Regions from separate parts of the Mesorhizobium sp. B2-4-17 genome, predicted to be linked through region 2. Evidence: riboswitches for the same ligand, from Rfam matches in the RefSeq annotation. Region 2 holds a riboswitch; the other holds the start of a gene.

Region 1 (3,652 bases), on a different contig from region 2:
GTCGCGGCGTACCGTTGCCGCTGCGGGCATGGCTGGGCAACATCCCGGTCAAGACCGTTCTTTTCAACTGGTCGCGCGGGGCACCGCCAATAGCCATCAACTTTGCTGTCATTCCGCCCGGCACGTGGTATCCGCGCGGCTGAAGCCTGTCGTCCGGTTGCCCCTGGCCGAGGCCGCCGCTCATTCCCAGGCGACTGGACGAAACGGGCGGCAATGCCCATTTATGGGGGCAACTCAATTTTCTTTGCGCAATTCCTGACGGGAAACCGTCAAACAGCCGGAATTGCTTTTTGGGAGACGAAACATGGCGACTTCGAGCGAACGAGCGGTACTTGCCGGCGGCTGCTTCTGGGGCATGCAGGATCTGATCCGGCGCTTTCCGGGTGTCCTTTCCACCCGGGTTGGCTACAGCGGCGGCGATGTGCCGAATGCCACCTATCGCAATCATGGTACCCACGCCGAGGCGATCGAGATCGATTTCGATCCGGCCAGGATCAGCTACCGCACCTTGCTGGAATTCTTCTTCCAGATCCACGATCCGACGACGCGCAACCGGCAGGGCAACGATGTCGGGATGAGCTACCGTTCGGCGATCTACTATACCAGCGACGAGCAGAAGCGCGTCGCTGAAGACACCATCGCCGACGTCGATGCTTCCGGTCTATGGCCTGGCAAGGTCGTCACCGAAGTCGCGCCGGCCGGTGACTTCTGGGAGGCCGAACCCGAGCATCAGGATTATCTGGAGAAGTATCCCAACGGCTATACCTGCCATTTCGTCAGGCCCGGCTGGAAGCTGCCGGTTCGCGAAAAGGCGGCGTCCTGACGTCTCGGCTCAAAGCATGGAACCTTGGGTCCAAACGGACGCCTCGGTTGATAACAGGCGATATCCCTGATCCGGCCGCGAATCCCTTTCGGGAGCGTTGGGAACGATATCGAAACAGAGAAAGCCGCCAGGCATCCACCCGGCGGCTTTCTCTGTTTGGGCAATGACTTATTTGCCGCAGTTCTTGTCGTTCAAGGTCGGCGCCGTGGCGTTGCCACTGGCATCGGACTGCGCACCTTGCGGGTTGGTCGGGCAATTCCGGTCCGCATTGGAATTCATGTCGCCCGGCGTGATGGTCGTGCTGTTGGTCATTGCCGGATCGAGCGTATCAGGCGAAGCTGGCGTGCTCGGTTCTACAGTGACCGACTTGCCGCTGCCGCCAGAGCCATCGGTGCCGCTCGCGCTATTGCTTTGCGCCATCGCGGAACTGGCAAGAGCGACAGTGAGCGCCGAAGCTGCGAGGATTTTCATGAACATGGCTGGTCTCCATTTTCCGTGAACTCGTCGCGTAGCGACTGGCGAAACAACCTCTCGACCTGGTGAAGGTTCCCGGAAAATTTCGCGCCGGCGCAGCCCACTGCCACTGCTCTGGCGCAACGCCTGTGGCGCAGCTCGCCGAAAAAAACCGCTTCCCCAATCGATCGAATGGTGCTTTAACGCGCTCATCCACAGGGGTGCTCCGTACGGTCGGGGCTGAGACGGGGGCGGCAAGCCCACAGACCCTAGAAGCTGATCTGGGTAATACCAGCGGAGCGAGGCGGGCGATGTTTTCAGGCGCACAGATTTCCCTATATCCCATGGCCGACGATTTCGTCGGCGTCATCCTGCGCGCGCTCGGTGCGCTCGATCCCTACCGGGATAGGTTGCGGATCGAGACCGACGACATCACGACACTGCTGGTCGGGCCGCCCGAAGTGCTGTTTCCGGCCATGCGCGATCTGTTCGTGGCGGCGGCGAGAAGCGGCAAGCATTGCGTGCTGTCGGCCGCCGTCTCGCGCGGCTGCCCGGGCGAGCCGGACGATCCGATCTGCCGCTCCGACGAGATCGGCGGCCCGGCAATCCCGCTCGGCGAGCGCAAGCTGGCCGGAATCCGTGCCGTGCAGTCGACACCTTCGACCGACCAGCCGGCGGCCGCGCAATTCTCGCTCTATGTGATGGGCACCGGCGACCACATGGACGAGATCTATGGCTGCATCGACTTCCTGAAGCAGTCGGGCGTCTTCGAGCGCTCCAAGCATTTCTGCACCAAGCTGCGCGGCGATGCCGGCGCGATCTTCGCCACGCTCAACGAAGCTTTCTGCCGCTTCGGCCCGGGCGCCGGCCACGTGACCCTCGACATCACCATTTCGGCCAACAGCCCGACCGCGGTTTGAGCGGCGCTTGGCCGCCGTCGAGGATATTGTCGTGGTTGGTTCGTTTGATCCGCCTGGGAAAGGTGCCCCTACGCCCAGGCGTCTGCCACAGGGAGCAGCGAAGCCGTCGGTGATTGGCGAAGGCGGCGATGACAGCCGATCTCCCCCCTTGTGGGGGAGATGCCTGGCAAGGCAGAGGGGGGCGCTGTCCCGCCGACCTATCAGGTGGTTACGCTCAGCACCTTCAGCACAAGTCTCGAAGGATGGCGTTCCTTCGCGCCCCCCTCTGTCCTGCCGGACATCTCCCCCACAAGGGGGGAGATCGGCTGTCACCGCCGCTTTCGCCAGAGCAGCCCCCGCGGCCCTCGCTTTCGCCCTGCTGCTTGCCGCCTGGGAGCTCTACGCCCGCTTCGGCGGCATCGCGCCCACCGTGCTGCCGGCGCCGTCGCGCGTGCTGGCGCAGGCGTGGGAGAACCGCGCAGCGCTGGCCGACAACACGCTGCCCACCATCGGCGCCACGCTGGCCGGCTTTGCCTGCTCGCTCGCCGCCGCCTTCGTGCTTTCAACGGTGGTCGATTTCCTGCCGAGGCTGCGCCGCGCGCTGTTCCCGATCCTGATCGCCAGCCAGACCTTGCCGCTGGTGGCGATCGCGCCACTGGTGGTGCTGTGGTTCGGCTTCGGGCTGCTGCCAAAGATCCTGCTCGTCGCGCTGGTCACCTTCTTCCCGATGATGGTGGCGCTGGTCGAAGGTTATGCGTCGACCAGCAAAGAGATTGCCCAGATGCTCGCCGCCATGGGGGCGGGGCGCTGGCGCATTTTCTGGCTGGCTCGTCTGCCTTCGGCGCTGCCCTATTTCTTTGCCGGCCTCCGCATTTCCATCACCTATGCCGTGGTCGGCGCGATCTTCGCCGAATATGCCGGCGCGGCGAAGGGGCTGGGCATCTACATGCTGAGCGCCAAGAACAATTTCCGGCCCGACCTGGTGCTCGCCGCGGTCGCCGTCAGCTCGGCGCTGACGCTTGCCTTGTTCGGACTGGCGGTGCTCGTCCAGCGCCTTGCCATGCCGTGGGAAAGGGCTGGGCGCGATGCAAAGCCGGAGCCGGCCGAGGAGGACCGGTCATGACCCGGCTGGAAGTCCGCGACGTGCGCAAGAACTTCGGCGCGCTCGAGGTGCTCTCCGGCATCTCGATGACCGTGGACGATGGCGAGTTCGTCTCTATCCTCGGGCCGTCCGGCGCCGGCAAGTCGACGCTCCTCCAGTTGCTGACCGGTGCGATTGCGGGCGAGGGCGAGATGCGCTTCGACGGCGCGCCGCTGGACGATCACGGCCGCCATTTCGCTTTCATGCCGCAGCGCGACGCGCTGATGCCATGGCGGCGCGTCATCGACAACGCCGCGCTTGGACTGGAGGTGCAGGGCGTGAGGCGCCGCGCCGCGCGCGAGCGGGTCGCGCCCCTGTTCGCCGAGTTCGGCCTTG
Region 2 (3,652 bases):
TGCGATCCTTCGCGCACCCCTCTGTCCTGCCGGACATCTCCCCCACTTGGGGGGAGACTGGCAGTTTCCGCGCCTCGCTCATGCCTGCAGCGGTGTTGATTGGCGAAATCGCCGATGACAGCCAATCTCCCCCCAAGTGGGGGAGATGTCCGGCAGGACAGAGGGGGGCGCCGTAGAGCGGTCATCTTCGATCGGTTTGCCTCAAACTACTTGCTCATCACCGCCAGCCATTCATCCACCCAGGCCTTGCGGTTGGCGGCGACCTCCTCGGGGCTGAACAGCAAGGTCTTGGTCGGCTTGACCAGCTTGTCGAAGGCCGGGTTGAGCGGCTTGTCGGTCCTGCCTGCCGGAAACATCCAGTTGGTCTCCGGGATGGCGTCCTGGAACTTCGGCCCGGTCATGAAGGCCATGAACTTTTGCGCCAGCGGGTTCTTGGCTCCCGTCGTGGTGACGCCGGCGACCTCGATCTGCAGGTATTCGCCTTCCTCGAACGACGCCGCCTGGTAGCGCTCGGTCTTCTCGGCGACCATGTGGTAGGCCGGCGAGGTGGTGTAGGACAGCACCATTGGCGCCTCGCCCTTGGTGAACAGGCCATAGGCTTCGCTCCAGCCCGGCGTCACGGTCAGCACCTTCGTCCTGAGCTTGGCCCAGGCTTCCGGCGCCTTGTCGCCATAGACCGACTTCACCCACAACAGCAGGCCGAGCCCGGGCGTCGAGGTACGCGGATCCTGGATGACGATCTTGTCGTCGGCGCTGCCTTCGACCAGCTCCTTCAGGCTCTTGGGCGGCGTCTTGAGCTTCTGCGTGTCATAGACGACAGCAAAATAGCCGTAGTCGAACGGGACAAAAGTATCGTCGCTCCAGCCGCCAGGCACATTGATGCCGTTCACCGCGCCATGTGGCGCGAACAGGCCCGAAGCCTTGGCATCGGCGGTGAGATTGGTGTCGAGGCCGAGCACGATATCGGCCTTGGTGGATGCCCCTTCGAGCTTGACGCGGTTGAGCAGGGCCACGCCGTCGGCGACCGAGACGAATTCGACATCGCAGCCGCATTCGGCCTCGAATTCCTTCTTCACCACTGGGCCAGGACCCCAGTCGGCTGTGAAGCTCTCATAGGTGTAGACGGTGAGCTTGTCCTTGGCCACGGCCGGGCCGGACAGCACCACGACCATTGCTGTGCAAAGAGAATATAAAAGCGTGCGCATCGGCGCCTCCTTCGTTCACGTGACAAGGAATTGAGGCGTCGGACTGTCCGAAACGTCTAATCCCTCCGCCGGTACAAACCGGATCAGGTTCAGCGGGTTGGCGAGACTGCCTCTCAGCCGGTCCGCGAACATCGCAGCCGGCACCCCGTTAGAGCATTTCGACACATAGGCCTGGCCGCCGAACCGCGCAAGTGGGAGTTTGCCGCCTTCCGTTTCCCGTGCCGGGCTGGTAAGGGCGACGGGATATGAGCACATTCACCATCCTGCTTGGCGGCGATCTCATCCGCACGCCCCGGCTCGACCGACAGGTCGAAGGCTCGCGCGTCATCGCCGCCGACGCCGGCATCGGCCATGCACGGATGCTGGGCGTTGTGCCGGAACTGTGGGTAGGCGACTTCGATTCGGTTCCGGCCGATCTGCCCGCCAACCTCGCCGCTGTGACCCGCCAAACCTTCCCGGCGGAGAAGGACAAGACCGACGGCGAACTCGCGATCGCGGCGGCCCTCGAGCGCGGGGCAACGCGCCTTGTGCTGGCCGGCGCCTTCGGCGGCAAACGCGCCGATCACGCGTTCCTGCATCTCGCGCTCGGCCTGCGCCTTGCCGAGGCAGGAACGGACGTATTGCTGACCAGCGGCGCACAGGAAGGCATCCCGTTGCTGAACGCAACGGCTGGTTTCGACTATGCCGACGGCACGCTGTTTTCGATTCTTGGCTTTTCCGAACTGGCTGGCCTGACCGTCACCGGCGCCAAATGGCCGCTCAACCAGGTCGAAGTCGCTTTCGGATCATCACTGACCATCTCCAACGAGGTCAAGCTCAACAAGACCGGGGGCCGCCTCGAAATCACGCTCGGCCGCGGCCGAGCGCTGCTGCTCGCCCATCCCTATCCCTTGCCCGAAAGCTGACATGGCCCCGCCTCTTCTCAATCTCGACGGGATAAAACTGACCTTCGGTGGCACGCCGCTGCTCGACGGCGCCGCCTTGACCGCTTCGGCCGGTGACAAGATCGCGCTGGTCGGCCGCAACGGATCGGGTAAATCGACGCTGCTCAAGATCGCCGCCGGCCTCATCGAGCCCCAGGACGGCGAGGTCTTCCGCCAGCCTTCGGCGACTGTCCGCTATCTGCCGCAGATGCCCGACATGGAAGGGTTTGCCACCGTGCGGGCCTATGTCGAGGCCGGGCTCGGGCCTGCCGATGATCCCTACCGCGCCAGCTACCTGATGGAGCATCTCGGCCTGTCGGGCGAGGAGCGGCCGGGCGACCTGTCCGGCGGCGAGGCCAGACGCGCCGCCCTTGCCCGTGTCATGGCGCCGGAGCCCGACATTCTGCTGCTTGATGAGCCGACCAACCATCTCGATCTGTCGGTCATCGAATGGCTGGAAGAGGAACTCGTCCGCACCTCCTCGGCGCTCATCGTCATCTCGCACGACCGCCGCTTTCTCGAGCGCGTGTCGCGCGCCACTGTCTGGCTCGACCGTGGCCAGACCCGCAGGCTGGACAAGGGTTTTGGCCATTTCGAGGAATGGCGCGACCTGGTGTTGGAAGAGGAAGAGCGCGAGCAGCACAAGCTCGGCCGCCAGATCGTGCGCGAGGAACACTGGCTGCGCTATGGCGTGACGGCGCGGCGCAAGCGCAACATGCGCCGACTGGGCGAGTTGCAGACCATGCGCCAGCGCTTTCGCGGCCATCGCGGCGCCGAAGGCACCGCGACCATGGTGGCGAGCGACGCCGCCGAATCCGGCAAGCTGGTCATCGAGGCGAAAAACATCGAGAAGAGCTTCGGCGACCTCACCGTGGTCAAGGGGTTCTCGACCCGCATCCAGCGCGGCGACCGCGTCGGTCTTGTCGGGCCGAACGGCGCCGGCAAGACGACGCTTCTGAAGATGCTGACCGGCGAACTGGCGCCGGATGCGGGCTCGGTACGGCTCGGCACCAATCTGGAAATCGCCACGCTCGACCAGAAGCGCGAGGCGGTCGACCCGCAGCAGACGCTGGCGCAATATCTCACCGACGGACGCGGCGAAAACCTGGTCATCAACGGCGAACAGCGCCATGTCGTTTCCTACATGAAGGATTTCCTGTTCAAGCCGGAGCAGGCGCGCACCCCGGTGCGCGAGCTTTCCGGCGGCGAGCGGGCGCGGCTCATCCTGGCGCGCGTGCTGGCCCGGCCGGCGAACCTCCTGGTGCTCGATGAGCCGACCAACGATCTCGACATGGAGACGCTGGAACTGCTGCAGGAACTGGTCGCCGGTTTTGCCGGCACCGTCATCCTCGTCAGCCACGACCGCGATTTCCTCGACCGTACCGTCACCAGCATCATCGCGCCGGAAGGCGGCGGCCGCTGGGTCGAATATGCCGGCGGTTATTCCGACATGTTGGCCCAGCGCGGCGGCACCAGGCTCGACGACCGCAAGGCGCGGGCCAAGGCCGAGCCCGGCGAGGCGCC

Evidence for each region. Region 2 has a riboswitch for thiamine pyrophosphate ahead of thiB (thiamine ABC transporter substrate binding subunit). Riboswitches for the same ligand answer to the same signal wherever they lie in the genome.
Region 1: linked by a shared signal. The riboswitch ahead of FJ548_RS18900 (YkoF family thiamine/hydroxymethylpyrimidine-binding protein) and the one ahead of thiB (thiamine ABC transporter substrate binding subunit) in region 2 are both predicted to bind thiamine pyrophosphate.

What each region holds. Positions count from the first base shown of each region.
Region 1 is NZ_VFUX01000023.1:45,071-48,722, forward strand. It holds gene FJ548_RS18885 (glycosyltransferase family 39 protein) at 1-143, shown strand, start outside; gene msrA (peptide-methionine (S)-S-oxide reductase MsrA) at 305-823, shown strand; gene FJ548_RS18895 (hypothetical protein) at 992-1,300, opposite strand; TPP riboswitch at 1,484-1,597, shown strand; gene FJ548_RS18900 (YkoF family thiamine/hydroxymethylpyrimidine-binding protein) at 1,588-2,196, shown strand; gene FJ548_RS18905 (ABC transporter permease) at 2,462-3,298, shown strand; gene FJ548_RS18910 (ABC transporter ATP-binding protein) at 3,295-3,652, shown strand, end outside.
Region 2 is NZ_VFUX01000012.1:83,330-86,981, reverse strand. It holds gene thiB (thiamine ABC transporter substrate binding subunit) at 207-1,205, opposite strand; TPP riboswitch at 1,249-1,363, opposite strand; gene FJ548_RS11700 (thiamine diphosphokinase) at 1,451-2,110, shown strand; gene FJ548_RS11695 (ABC-F family ATP-binding cassette domain-containing protein) at 2,112-3,652, shown strand, end outside.